One region of the Ornithinibacter aureus genome, then DNA from elsewhere that is predicted to be linked to it. Evidence: riboswitches for the same ligand, from Rfam matches in the RefSeq annotation. Region 1 holds a riboswitch; the other holds the start of a gene.
What was found. Region 1 has a riboswitch for S-adenosylmethionine ahead of C8E84_RS04520 (bifunctional o-acetylhomoserine/o-acetylserine sulfhydrylase). Riboswitches for the same ligand answer to the same signal wherever they lie in the genome.
Positions count from the first base shown of each region.

Region 2: it holds a riboswitch for S-adenosylmethionine, as region 1 does, so the genes downstream of both, C8E84_RS04990 (aminotransferase class V-fold PLP-dependent enzyme) here and C8E84_RS04520 (bifunctional o-acetylhomoserine/o-acetylserine sulfhydrylase) in region 1, are expected to answer to the same signal.

Region 1 covers NZ_VMSB01000001.1:940,515-947,653, reverse strand. Annotated here, with positions in the region: gene rocD (ornithine--oxo-acid transaminase) at 1-1,142, shown strand, start outside; gene C8E84_RS04545 (alpha/beta fold hydrolase) at 1,146-2,051, opposite strand; gene C8E84_RS04540 (hypothetical protein) at 2,085-2,447, shown strand; gene C8E84_RS04535 (hypothetical protein) at 2,440-2,871, shown strand; gene C8E84_RS04530 (nitroreductase family deazaflavin-dependent oxidoreductase) at 2,901-3,386, opposite strand; gene mgrA (L-glyceraldehyde 3-phosphate reductase) at 3,399-4,466, opposite strand; SAM riboswitch class IV at 4,551-4,665, shown strand; gene C8E84_RS04520 (bifunctional o-acetylhomoserine/o-acetylserine sulfhydrylase) at 4,682-6,004, shown strand; gene C8E84_RS04515 (hypothetical protein) at 6,112-6,399, shown strand; gene C8E84_RS04510 (hypothetical protein) at 6,396-7,139, shown strand, end outside.
Region 2 covers NZ_VMSB01000001.1:1,043,990-1,051,128, forward strand. Annotated here, with positions in the region: gene C8E84_RS04985 (ankyrin repeat domain-containing protein) at 1-89, shown strand, start outside; gene C8E84_RS04990 (aminotransferase class V-fold PLP-dependent enzyme) at 360-1,835, opposite strand; SAM riboswitch class IV at 1,879-1,994, opposite strand; gene leuS (leucine--tRNA ligase) at 2,209-5,151, opposite strand; gene C8E84_RS05000 (lysoplasmalogenase family protein) at 5,348-5,725, opposite strand; gene C8E84_RS05005 (MarR family winged helix-turn-helix transcriptional regulator) at 6,327-6,896, shown strand; gene C8E84_RS05010 (flavin-containing monooxygenase) at 6,901-7,139, opposite strand, start outside.

The sequences.
Region 1 (7,139 bases):
TCTCCCACGGGGAGGGTGCCTGGGTGACCGATGTCGACGGCAAGCGGTACCTCGACTGCCTCGCCGGGTACTCGGCACTGAACTTCGGCCACGGGCACCCGCGGCTGCTGGCGCGCGCCCACGACCAGCTCTCGCGGCTCACCCTCACGAGCCGGGCCTTCCACAACGACCAGCTCGGCCCGTTCTCCCAGGCCCTAGCCGAGCTGACCGGCAAGGACATGGTCCTGCCGATGAACACCGGCGCCGAGGCCGTCGAGACCGCCCTGAAGGTCAGCCGGCGCTGGGGGTACCGCGTCAAGGGGGTGCCCGAGGACCAGGCCAACATCATCGTCATGGAGGGCAACTTCCACGGCCGCACGACGACCATCATCAGCTTCTCCGACGACAAGGTCGCCCGCGACGAGTACGGGCCATACACCCCGGGCTTCCGCACGGTCACCTACGGCGACGTCGAGTCGCTGCGCCAGGCGGTCGACGAGTTCACCGTGGCGGTCCTCCTCGAGCCGATCCAGGGCGAGGGCGGCGTCGTCATCCCACCCGAGGGCTACCTGCGGGCCGTGCGCCAGATCTGCGACGAGGCCGGTGTGCTCATGCTCGCCGACGAGATCCAGTCGGGGCTCGCCCGCACCGGACGCACCTTCGCGTGTGAGCACGAGGACGTCGTTCCCGACATCTACGTGATGGGCAAGGCCCTCGGCGGTGGGCTCTACCCGGTCTCGGCCATCGCGACCAACCGCGAGATCCTCGAGGTCATCACCCCCGGGTCGCACGGCTCGACCTTCGGGGGCAACCCGCTCGCCGCCGCGATCGGCCACGAGGTCGTCACCATGCTCTCCGAGGGGGAGTTCCAGGCACGGGCCACCGAGCTCGGCAGCCTGCTCAGCGAGCTCCTCACCCCGCTCGTGCGCACGGGTCACGGAAACGGGCTGTCCGGCATCCGGGTCCGTGGGCTATGGGCCGGGCTGGACATCGAGCCCGGCGGTCCGAGTGGCCGCGAGGTCTCCGAGCGCCTCATGCGGCGCGGGGTGCTCGCCAAGGACACCCACGGGTCCACCATCCGCATCGCCCCGCCGCTGGTCATCACGGCTGACGAGGTCGGCATGCTCGTGGATGCCGTCGCGGACGCCCTCGAGCGTCCGTAGTCCTCAGTCCTGGCTGACGCAGACCTTGGCCCGCGCGGCGTTGCGGACGATCTCCTCGACGATCTCGGCGCGGCGCGGACCCGGCAGGTCGTGGGCCATGTCGGGGAACATCACCAGGCGTGAGCCCGGGATGGCCCGGGCGGTCGCGATACCACCGCTCGGCAGGACGAGCTGGTCGAGCAGGCCGTGGATGACCACGGTCGGCACGGTGATCGTGCGCAGCCCGGGGGTGCGGTCGGGGCTGGCCTGGATCGCGAGCAGCTGGCGAGCGGTGCCGAGCGGGTTGATGTCCCGGTCGATGGCCCGGCGGACCATGACGGCCATCTCGTCGGCGTCGTAGTGCGGCCCGGCGATGAGGCGGAAGCTCTCGACGCCGCGGCGCTCGGCCTCGTCCGGGTCGGTCGGGCGCGGCGTGGTCATGGTCATCGCCATGGTCGGCAGCAGCTTGGGGGCCACCGTCCCGTGCAGGCGCGAGCCCGTGTTCGACATGATCGAGCACAGGCTGAGCACGCGCGTCGGGTGGTCGATGGTCAGCTGCTGGGCGATCATCCCGCCCATGGACACACCGACCACGTGGGCGGCCTCGATGTCGAGGTGGTCGAGCAGCGCGACCGCGTCGCCGGCCATGTCGGCCAGGAGGTAGTCGGACTGGGCGTAGCGGCGGTGGGCGAAGGCCTTGAGCAGGTCTGCCCGCGTCGGTGCCGGACCTTGGGTCTTCGTTGACAGGCCGATGTCGCGGTTGTCCATCCGGATGACCCGGAAGCCGTTCTCGACGAGGCCGTCGATGATCGGGGTCGGCCACGCGACGAGCTGGGCGCCCAGCCCCATCACGAGGAGCATCGGGATGCCGTCGTCGGGGCCGTCGATCTCGAACTCGATGGTCACGTCGCCGAGCTGTGCACTGGTCATGTGGGGACCATACCCGCGGGTAGGCTGACACACGTGATCGCGCCGCTGACGTATGCCGTCGTGGGCCTGGCGGCCGTGCTGCTCGTCGTCTCGGGCTTCTACGCCGTCCGGGACCGGCTCATCGACGACCGGGTGCTGTTGCTCGCGGCCCTGCTGGAGATCGGCCTGATCGTCCAGCTCGTGCTCGGGCTCGTCGGGCTCGGGGAGGTCGAGGACTCCACGGACCGTGCGACGTTCGTGGCCTACCTGGTGTCGCTGCCCGTCATCCCGATCAGCACCGTGTTGCTGACGATCAAGGAGAAGACGGTCTGGGCCATGGGGTCCCTGGCCGTTGGCGCGTTCGCCGTCGCCGTGATGACGGCCCGCCTCCAGCAGATCTGGAACCTCAGTGCCTGAGGCGCGCTCCGCCGCTGATCGAGCCGCCGACCGCCGGGCCCTCGGTGGGCCCGGCGTCATCCTCGTCACCGTCTACGGCGTGCTCGCCCTCGCCGCCACCGGGCGCTCGATCCTTCAGATCACGACCGACTTCGGGGCGGCGCCGCTCGCCTACACGCTCTCCGCGCTCGCGGCCGCCGTCTACGTGCTCGCGACCTGGTGCCTCGCCCGGGGCGGACGGTGGGTGCGCGTCGGAGTCATCGCGTGCGCGATCGAGCTCGTCGGCGTGCTCGTCGTCGGGACGGCGTCGTTCCTCGTGCCCGACGCCTTCCCGGACAAGACCGTGTGGTCGCACTTCGGCCAGGGCTACGGCTTCGTCCCGCTCGTGCTGCCCGTGCTCGGCCTGTGGTGGTTCCGCCGGGTCGACAGCGCTGGCCCTGCCTGAGCCTCAGCCCGGCTGGTCCTGCCCGGGCCTCAGCCCACTGGCACCGGCTCCAGCAGGAGCACCGGGATGGTCCGGTCGGTGTTGGCCTGGTACTCCGCGTAGTTCGGGAAGGCCGCCACGCAGCGTGCCCACCACTGCTCCCGCTCCTCACCGGTGATCTCGCGCGCGACGGCATCCCACGAGGCGGTGCCGTCCATGAGCGTCAGGGTCGGGTTGGCCAGCAGGTTCGAGTACCACTGCGGGTGGTCGGGGGCGCCGCCCTTGCTGGCCACCGCGGCGTACACCCCGTCGTGCTCCACCCGCATGAGGGGCACCTTGCGCAGCGCGCCGGTCTTCTTGCCACGCATCGTCAGCAGGACGACGGGCAGGCCCATGATGTCGACCGAGCGGGTGTCCCCGGTGGCCTCGATGGTCTCCACCTGCTGGCGGACCCAGTCCGACGGGCTGGGGATGTAGGTGTCGGTGCTTTCGGTGCCGGTGGTCACGGTGTTGGTCGCCTCGGTGTCGTTGGTCATGGTCTGCTCAACTCACTTGTCGCTCGAGGTCTTCCACAGGTTGATGCCGGCCTCGACCGCGTGCTGGTCGATCTGCGCGAGTTCGTCGGCGGAGAAGTCCAGGTTGCCCACGGCATCCAGGCTGTCGTCGAGCTGCTCGACCGACGACGCACCGATGAGCACGGAGGTGACCCGGGGGTCGCGCAGTGCCCACGCCAGCGCCATCTGGGCGAGCGACTGCCCCCGCGTCTGCGCCATCTCGTTCAGCGCCCGCACGTGGCGCAGCGACTCCTCGGTGAGCAGTTCCGGGTCCAGCGACTTGCCCGCAGCCGCGCGAGAGCCCTCGGGGATGCCGCCCAGGTACTTGTCCGTCAGCATCCCCTGCGCGAGCGGGGAGAACGCGATGACCCCGGCCCCGACCTCGTCGGCCGCGTCGAGCAGGTCCGCCCCGGCAGAGCCGGGGGCCCGCTCGATCCAGCGGTTGAGCATCGAGTACGACGGCTGGTGGATGAGCAGCGGGGTGCCCATCTCCCGCAGGATCGCCGCGGCCTCGCGGGTGCGCTCGCCCGAGTACGACGAGATGCCGACGTACAGCGCCTTGCCAGAGCGCACGAGCGAATCCAGCGCACCCATCGTCTCCTCGAGGGGAGTCGTCTCGTCGAAGCGGTGGCTGTAGAAGATGTCGACGTAGTCCAGGCCCATGCGCCTCAGCGACTGCTCGCACGAGGCGATGACGTACTTGCGCGAGCCACCGCCCTGGCCGTAGGGGCCGGGCCACATGTCGTAGCCCGCCTTGGAGCTGATGACCAGCTCGTCGCGGTAGCGGGAGAAGTCGCGGGCGAGGATCGACCCGAAGTTGCGCTCGGCGCTGCCGTACGGCGGGCCGTAGTTGTTCGCGAGGTCAAAGTGCGTGACGCCCCGGTCGAAGGCCCGTCGCAGCGTGGCCTGCTGGCGCTCCAGCGGCACGTCGTCGCCGAAGTTGTGCCACAGCCCGAGCGAGATCGCCGGGAGGTCCAGCCCCGAACGGCCGACGCGGCGATACGGCATCCCCGCCTCGTAACGTCCGGGAGCGGCCTGGTACTCGTCTGCGTGAAGGGTCATGGAGCCATCCTGTCGCGTTCGCGAGGTGAGATGGGCGCGGGGGCCGCGTGACCGGCATCCGGATGCCGTCGTATAGTCCCGGCAGGTCATGAGTGCCAGCGACAAGCCCCGGCTCGCTGGCCGGCAACCCTCCACCCGCGGTGGGGTGCCCCGGGTGAAGACCTGGCGACCGGCGCCCGCCGGCACGCAAGCGCTCGTTCGAAAGAGGCAATGCCATGACCGACCCGTCCCAGTGGGGTTTCGAGACCACGCAGATCCACGCCGGCCAGGTGCCCGACCCCACCACCGGTGCCCGGGCCCTGCCGATCTACCAGACGACGTCCTATGTCTTCAACGACACCACGCACGCGGCGAACCTGTTCGCGCTCAAGGAGTTCGGGAACATCTACACCCGAATCATGAACCCGACGCAGGATGCCGTGGAGCAGCGGATCGCGGCGCTCGAGGGTGGCGTCGGGGCGCTCCTCGTCTCGTCGGGGCAGGCCGCGACGACGCTCGGCCTGCTCAACATCGCCGAGGCCGGTGACCACATCGTCGCCAGCTCGGCCCTGTACGGCGGCACGGTGAACCTGCTCAAGTTCACCTTCACCAAGCTCGGCATCGACGTGACCTTCGTCGAGGACCAGGCCGACCTGCAGGCCTGGCGCGACGCCGTGCGCCCCAACACCAAGGCCTTCTTCGCCGAGACGATCGCCAACCCCAAGGCCGAGGTGCTCGACATCGCCGGGGTGGCCGGGGTCGCCCACGAGGCCGGTGTGCCGCTCGTCGTCGACAACACCATCGCGACGCCCTACCTGATCCGTCCGCTGGAGTGGGGCGCCGACGTCGTCATCCACTCGGCGACGAAGTACCTCGGCGGGCACGGCACGTCGATCGCCGGCGTCATCGTCGACGGCGGAACGTTCGACTTCGCCCGGGACCCGGAGCGCTTCCCCAACTACAACACCCCCGACGAGAGCTACCACGGGCTGGTGTTCGCTCGTGACCTCGGCGTCGGTGGCGCGCTCGGCGCCAACCTCGCGTACATCCTCAAGGCCCGCGTGCAGCTGCTGCGCGACCTCGGGTCGGCGATCTCGCCGTTCAACGCCTTCCTCATCTCCCAGGGCATCGAGACGCTCAGCCTGCGCGTCGAGCGACACATCGAGAACGCCCGCGCCGTGGCGGCCCACCTGGCCGCGCACCCGCAGGTGGAGTCGGTGCGCTGGGCCTCGCTCGACGGCAGCCCGAGCAAGGCGCTGGCCGACAAGTACGCACCCAAGGGTGCCGGTGCGGTGCTCGCGTTCGAGATCGCCGGTGGCCTCGAGGCGGGGCAGCGCTTCGTCGAGGGGCTGACGCTGCACAGCCACGTCGCCAACATCGGTGACGTGCGCTCGCTCGCGATCCACCCGGCATCCACGACGCACAGCCAGGGTGGCGACGAGGACCGTCTCGCCGCAGGCGTGACGCCCGGGTTGGTGCGCCTCGCGGTCGGCCTCGAGTCGATCCAGGACATCCTGGCCGACCTGGATGCCGGGTTCGCCGCCGCCGCGACGCAGTAGCGGCTCTACTCTGCATCAGGGTGTCGAAAGACGTTGTGGTGCAGGCAGGTTCAGTGCCTGTGGATAACTTTCCGGGCTGATCGTCATGGCCACCTACCGTGGTGGCCATGACGATCATCCGGGTGGACGGGGCGCAGGTCGCCGAGCTGGGGGTGTCGCTCACCGAGGTGGGCGCCGACTTCCTGTTGATGCAGGACCCTTCGATCGAGCGCATGGTGCTAGGGCCGGGGGAGAGCGGCCCTGCCGTGGAGGAGCTGCTCGGGGGGTGGCGCCGGCAGCGGATCGCGCTCGGTAGGGCCCTCGGCTCGCTCGGGGAGGCTGCGGTGAGCGCGGGCACCGTGTACGTCGACACCGAGGCCGGGGTCAGGCGACTGTTCGGCGGTGCCCAGCCATGATCCTGGAGCCGTTGTCGGGCAGCCCGAGCGGCGTGCGTGAGCTCGCCGACCGGCTGACCGCGTCGTCACGTCGTGTCGGGGATGTGACGACGGTGCTCGCAGGGTTGAAGCGTGGCGCGACGTGGGTGAGTTCATCGGGGGAGGCGTTCGGGGCCAGGCTCGACGAGGCGCCGCCCCTGTTGGATGCCGTGGCGCGGCGACTCGGCGGCGCTGCGGTGCCGCTGCGCGAGCTCGCCGATGCCATGGAGGAGGCGCAACGGGTCGTCGAGGGGGCGATCCGTGACGACTCCGAGGCTCAGGACACGTACGCGGTGCTGGAGGACCGTGCATACGCCCTGATCAGTGCCGGGTCCGACGAGGTCTCGCCGGACGTCGTTGCGGTGCGCGCCCTCCAGCGTGACCAGGTGCGCATCAGGGACAGCGCCCGGGCCCGGCATGCGGCCGCCATGGAGCGGTTCCGTGCGGTGGATGCTCGGTGCTCGGCCGCGGTGCGAGCGCTGACGCAGGATGCCGTGACCGACTCGGCGCTCTACCGGCTGGTGGCGGGTGGCCAGACGGTCGGTCGCAACCTGGCGGCGGTGGGCACCGTTGCGACAGTGGCGCCCTGCCTGCGTCCGGTCGCCGCTGCCGGTGACGTCCTGAACCTGGCTGCCGACACCACGTTGCTCGTGGGGTACGGGGAGGGGTCGTGGTCCGACCTCGGGACCACGGTCGCGATGGCCGGTGCGTCCAATGTGGCC
Region 2 (7,139 bases), 100 kb from region 1:
AGGGTCAGACCCCGCTGCAGGCTGCTCGGGCCCGAGGGCTGACCAGCGTCGTGGAGCGTCTCGTCGCGATGGGCGCCACCGACACCTGAGGTCTGTGCCGACGTGGGGCGAAACCTGCGCCGCGTGGGGGCGAGAACTGTTCCGACGCGGGGTGACATGGCGCCGCTCCAGCTCGAACCTGTGAGCCCGGGTACCAGTGCTGTCAGGAGTCCTTGCGCCCGACAAGGAAGTCCTTGCGCGGCGAAAGGTCTCCTGACAGCACCCCTATGCCCCTCTCTCAGCCTCGAGCAGGGTCGGGTCACCAGCCCCGCGATGGGCCACCGGAGCACCAAGTCGTCGGCCGCCGAAGCGCCGATCGCTCACCAGGGCAGCGGCGCGTCCAGCTCGCGGGTGTCATCGACCGGCGCCCAGCCCTGCTGCGTCAGCTCGTACTCGGCGCCCGGTCCGTCAGCCGCCAGCGCCGTCACGGCCGCCACCAGCCGGGCCACGTGCTCGGGGGTGCTCGCCAGGCCGGCACTGACACGAACCGCGCTGTCGTGCTCGTCCGACCCCTCCTCGAGCAGGGTGTCGACGAGGATGTGCGCGCAGAACTTGCCGGCCCGCACCCCGATGCCGTGCTCTGCCGACAGCGCCGCCGCCACGAGCTGGCTGTCGAGCCCGTCGACGGTGAACGTCACGACCGGCCCGCGGACGGTGTCCTCACCGAACAGTGAGTAGGTCTGCACCCCGTCGATGGCCCGCAGGCCGGCGCGCAGGGCCGTCGTGAGTGCAGCCTCGTGGGCGTCGATCGCGGCCCGGTGCTCGCGGATCGTCGCGCACGCAGCCGCGAGCGCCACGGCGCCGAGCACGTTCGGGCTGCCGGCCTCGTGGCGGGCAGCACCCGTCGCCCAGCGCGTCGCCTCGGCCGTGACCTGCGCGGTCGCGCCGCCACCCGCGAGGTAGGGCGCCGCGGCATCCAGCCAGTCGCTGCGCCCGGCAAGCACCCCGGTGCCGAACGGGGCGTGCAGCTTGTGCCCCGAGAAGGCGACCCAGTCGACGTCGAGCGCCGCGAGGTCGATCGGCCGGTGGGCGGCCGACTGCGCGGCGTCCAGCAGCACGCGCGCGCCGTGGCGACGGGCGATGGCCGTCAGTGACTCCACCGGCCAGAACTCGCCGGTGACGTTGCTCGCCGCCGTCAGCACGACGAGGGCCTGACGCGGTCGCCGAGCCGTGCCGGCCGGCAGGTCACGAAGGGCGCTCTCGAGCAGCACCTCGGCGTCGCGGGCGCTGCCGGGCACGGGCAGGCGCACCGTTCCTCGCTTCGGCCACGGCAGCAGCGTCGCGTGGTGCTCGGAGTTGAACACGATGACGGTGGTGTTGCGCGGCAGGGCCCGGGCCAGCAGGTTCACCGAGTCGGTGGTGCCACGGGTGAACACGACGACGTCGTCCTCACGCGCACCGACGAAGCGGGCCACCTCGTCGCGAGCCGCCTCGTAGTGGGCGCTGGTCACCCGCGAGAGCCACCCCGTGCCGCGGTGGACGCTGGAGTACGTGCGGGTGGCCGACTCCACGGCCTGAGCGACCCGCTCGAACGCAGGCGTGGATGCCGCGTGGTCCAGGTTCGCGTAGTCGACCCAGTCTCCGGACAGGGTGGGCACCAGGCCGGCGCGCACCACCGGGGGCAGGCCTGCGTGGTCGAGGCCGGCGGCGCCCCGGTGCGACGGGTGCGACGGGTGCGCGAGGCGCGCGACGGCATCCGACCCGGTGCGAGGGGCGAGCAGGTCGACGTCGGGGACGGCCCGCAGCCTGGGGCGGCGGTGGATGGAGTGGGACTGGGTGCTCGGGGCGATCGACACGATGGAGGTCTCCGTCGGGACTGTGGACCTCGGGTGACCCCGTGATCCGCGCTTGCCGGCGCCGGTTTCGACGTCGACCAGGTCGTCACCCGGAGCACCCCACCGCGGAAGGAGGGTTGCTGACCAACGAGCCGGGGCTTGTCGCTGGCACTCATGACCTACGTGGGCAAGCGTAGAAGCGGATGCCGCGCCACGGCATCCCGGGTCCACGTCGCGAGATGTGCAGCCGGGCAGGGCATCCGCCGCACGTTTCGCAGCTGAGCAGAGCCGAGGCGCAACTTCCCCCGGCAACGCCCTACTTCACCCGGGAAGCCTTGTCGGGTGAGGATCGGGATTATCGGGTCACCCGATAAACCTCCGGGGTGGGGGCGCGTCAGGCCGGAACGACGTTGACGAGCTTGGGCGCCCGCACGATCACCGTGCGGATGCCGTCCGGCGCCGCCGCCTGGACCCTCTCGCTCGCCAGCGCCAGCTCTCGCAGGGCGTCCTCGCTGATGTCGGCCGGCACCTCGATGCGGTCGCGAACCTTGCCGCGCACCTGCACGACGCAGGTGACGGTGTCCTCGACGAGCAGGGCCGGGTCGGCCACCGGGAACGCCTCGTGGACCAGCGACTCGGTGTGTCCGAGTCGGGCCCACAGCTCCTCGGCGATGTGCGGCGCGAGGGGCGCGACCATGAGGACGATCTGCTCGGCGGCCTCGCGAGGCACTCCCCCGGGCAGCTTGGTCAGGGCGTTGTTGAGTTCGATGAGCCGGGCGATGGCCGTGTTGAAGCCCAGCCCCGCGTAGTCGGCGCGCACGGCGTCGATGGTGCGGTGCAGCACCCGGTTCGTCGCATCGTCGATGGGGGTGTCGACGACGACGACCTCGCCGCTCTCCTCGTCGACGACGTTGCGCCACAGCCGCTGGAGGAAGCGCTGGCTGCCGACCACAGCCCGGGTGTCCCAGGGCTTGCTCTGCTCGAGCGGGCCCAGACCCATCTCGTAGAGGCGGAAGGTGTCGGCACCGAACGAGGCGTACATCTCGTCGGGGCTGACCATGTTCTTCAGCGACTTGCCGATCTTGCCGAACTCGCGGGTGACCGGCTCCCCGTTCCACGTGAAGGCCGGGTGACCGTCGGCGTCGACACCTTCGGTGACCTCCTTGGCCTCGACGTACTGGCCACGGCTGTCGGTGAACGCCGGGGCCTGGATGTAGCCCTGGCTGAAGTACGTGCGGAACGGCTCGTCGCTGCTGAGGTGGCCCAGGTCGTGCAGCACCTTGTGCCAGAACCGGGCGTAGAGCAGGTGCAGCACGGCGTGCTCGACACCACCGACGTACAGGTCGACACCGCCCGGGTCGCGGGTGCCAGCGGGGGCGCCGGTGACCGGCTCGGGGCGCGGGCCCATCCAGTACGCCTCGTTCTCGGGGTCGACGAGAGCGCTCTCGTTCGCCGGGTCGAGGTAGCGCAGGTAGTACCAGCACGACCCCGCCCAGTTGGGCATGGTGTTGGTCTCGCGGCGGAAGCGGCGGGTGCCGCGGCCGTCACCGAGGTCGAGGTCGACCTCCACCCAGTCCGGGACGCGCGACAGCGGCGGCTCGGGCTCGCTGCTGGCGTCCTCGGCGTCGTAGGTCTTCGGGCTGTAGTCGGGCACCTCGGGAAGCTCGACCGGCAGCATCTCGTCGGGCAGCGCGTGGGCGACACCGTCCTCGTCGAAGACGATCGGGAACGGCTCGCCCCAGTAGCGCTGGCGGCTGAACAGCCAGTCGCGCAGCTTGTAGGTGACGGTCGCTTCGCCCAGGCCCCGCTCGGCCAGGTAGGCGGTGATCTGCTCCTTGGCCTGCGCCACCCCGAGCCCGTTGAGGTCGATGTCGTCGTTGCTGCTGTTGATCGCCGGGCCGTCGCCGGTGAAGGCGGTGTTCTCGTCGTGCCCCTGCGAGGGCTGCACGGTGCGGATGATCGGCAGGTCGAACGCGGTGGCGAAGTCCCAGTCGCGCTCGTCCTGCGCGGGCACGGCCATGATGGCGCCGGTGCCGTAGCCCATGAGCACGTAGTCGGCGATGAACACCGGGATACGGGTGCCCGTCACCGGGTTGGTCGCCCAGCCACCGGTGAAGACACCGGTCTTGTCCTTGCCCTCGGACTGGCGCTCGATGTCGTTCTTGCGTGAGGCCGCGAGGCGGTAGGCCGCGACGGCCTGAGCCGGGGTGTCGGCGCCACCGGTCCACGCGGGCTTGGTTCCCTCGGGCCAGCCACCTGCGGGGACGAGCGTGTCGACGAGCGGGTGCTCGGGGGCCAGCACCATGAACGTGGCGCCGAACAGCGTGTCGGGACGGGTCGTGAAGACCTCGATCCCGGCATCCGGCATTCCTGAATCGACCAATGGGTCACCGGAGGTACGCACGATCGGGAAGGTGACCTTTGCGCCGTGGCTGCGCCCGATCCAGTTGCGCTGCATGATCTTGACCTTCTCGGGCCACTCGACCCGGTCGAGGTCGTCGGCGAGGCGATCTGTGTACGCGGTGATGCGCATCATCCACTGGCGCAGGTTGCGCTTGAACACCGGGAAGTTGCCCCGCTCGGAGCGGCCGTCGTTGGTGACCTCCTCGTTGGAGAGCACCGTGCCCAGACCGGGGCACCAGTTCACCGGCGCCTCGCTCGTGTACGCCAGGCGCGACGCGTCGAGGATGCCGGCCCGCTCCCTCGCGCTCAACGTGTCCCACGCGCGGTCCTCACCGCCGGGCAGCGGGCGGGTCCCGTCGCGGTACTCCTGCTCCAGCTCGGCGATGGGGCGGGCGCGACCCGTCCCGCCGTCGGGGCGCACGGCATCCGCGTCGTACCAGGCGTCGTAGATCTGGGTGAAGATCCACTGTGTCCAGCGGTAGTAGTCGGGGTCGATGGTCTGGATGGCGCGGCGGTCGTCGTGGCCCAGGCCCAGGCGGCGCAGCTGGCGCGCCATGATGACGATGTTGTCCTCGGTGGTCTTGCGCGGGTGCTGGCCGGTCTGCACGGCGTACTGCTCGGCCGGCAGCCCGAACGCGTCGTAGCCGAGGCAGTGCAGGACGTTCTTGCCGAGCATGCGGTTGTACCGGGCGAAGACGTCGGTGGCGATGTAACCCAGCGGGTGGCCGACGTGCAGGCCGGCGCCGCTCGGGTAGGGGAACATGTCGAGGACGAGCAGGTGCCCGCCGGAGTGGGCGGCAACGCCCTCGGGGTCTGCCCAGGGGCCGGCCGGGTTCGGGGCGTGGTAGGTGCCGCGCTGCTCCCAGCGGTCCTGCCAGGCCACCTCGATCTGCCCGGCCAGCTCGGCGGTGTAGCGGTACGGGGTCTCGCTCATCTCGTCCTCGTTCGTCGTGTCGTCGTGCGCTGGTGCTCGGTGGTGCGCTCATGAAAAAACCCCTCGCTCAGGAGGGGTCGCCGCGCGGCTGGGGTGGCCGTCGCGGCTAGGTAAGCAGGAGCACCGTGGTCACCGGGTCAGGGTATCGCAGCGGGTGGGTCGAGGCCGCCACCGTCAGGCCAGCAGGCCGCCACCGTCAGGTCAGCAGGCCGGCGACGATCAGGGCCTGCGCGCCGTGGTAGGTCAGCATCGTCACGGGGCGGGTCCACGATCGGGGCTCGACGAAGCGGCCCAGGGCCAGCACCGTGTCGCTGACGACGAACAGGCTCACGCCGAGCCCGACGAGCAGCAGCCCGGTGGCCCAGCCGATGACCGCCATGGCGCCGATGACGAGCATGTAGGCGGCAACGGCGCCGGCTCCCGCGAGCGCCGCCACGGCCAGCAGGGTGAGCATCGCGGCGGGTTTGGTGATCCGTTCGACATCACGCCGGTCGCGCACGACCGCCCAGAGGTTGGTGGCCATGATGGCGGCAGTGAGCAGCGCTGCCAGGCCGATGCCGAGCGATGCGCTCACTGGGACCTCGTCGCGGCGCGAGGCGCCGTCGTCGCGGGTGCGGAAGGTGCGGGCATGCGCCGCATCATGGCACCCCGGCCGGTGAACGTCTCTCGGTGTGCGGGGTTGACTGGAGCCGGTCGCGTCCGACGTTTCCTGAGAGCCGACCCCTGGGTACCTCGTGGAGAGTCCTTTCGCATCGCAAGGAATCCCTCACATCGAGCAAGCACCTCCCCAGATTCGGCCGCAGACCGGCGCACCCTTGCGCGTCGCAAGGAATCCCTTGACCCGGGCAACGACGTCCACACAAACCTCGCGCGACCGCCACACCCCTTGCGCGTCGCAAGGAATCCCTTCGCCGGCGCAAGGACGCTGGGCGAGGTACCTACTCCCGGGCTCTCAGAATTCGCACCACTCTCGCACCAGCCATGCGCCCCCCGCCCCCGGCCCGAACCCACCGGTACCAGCCACCAGCGCACTCCGGCGCCCACAGCCACCGTTTCCACCCGCTGCCTCCTGGTCGGCATCGGCATCCACCCATCTGAGGCTGTGGACAACCGCAAACTCGCCTCCGCGCCGAGTGATGATGGCCCAACGCACAACGAACCGGGGGGAGCCGACCATGCCGAGGAAGGGCAAAGACTGGGCACGCAGCCGGAGCATCGGGCCCGGCGAACGTGAGTGGAACGAACCCTGGGAACGCCTGCGCCACCACCTCGTCGAGCGCCACGGCGAACGTGTCGACATCGCACGCCGGCTCGAGCGGCCCGACCCCGAGGACCTCCGCAACCTCGCCATCCTGACCCGGCAGGCCAGCGCGGCCATGGATGCCGACGTGGCACGGCTCCTCGCCACGGCCACTCCACAGCTCACCCCCATGGAACTCGACACCCTGCGGCGAATCGCTGACAAGCCCTCCTACGGCGTCAACCTCGCCGAGTACCTGCGCATCTCGACGGTGCGCGTGTGTCGCATCCTGAACCGCCTCGAGGAGGCCGGTCTCACGGTGCGCAGCGGGACCTACCTCGACGGCCGCGTCCGCCGGGCTGACATCACCGAGGATGGTCGCGACTACCTCGACACGGTCAACACCATGCTCCAGGACCTCGCCCACCAGTGGCTCGACGAGGTCGACGACGGGGCCGAACGTGCCCTCGTCCCGCTCGTCGCCACCCTGGCCGACCTCACCTGATCGCTCACCTGAGCTCCAGGTGCCCGTCGTCGATCCGGCCGAGCCGCATGACCGCGAGGTCGTAGACGTAGCTCTGCACGACCTTCCACGGCCGACGCCTGCCCTGCTTGGGCAGCAGGTGCGCCGAGCGCTGCACGTACCCCGACGTCAGGTCGAGCATCGGCGCATCCACCGGGTCGCTCTCGCGGTAGCGCGGCGTCGCGACCGACAACCCGCGCCGGTCCAGGTGCCGCACCAGCGAGC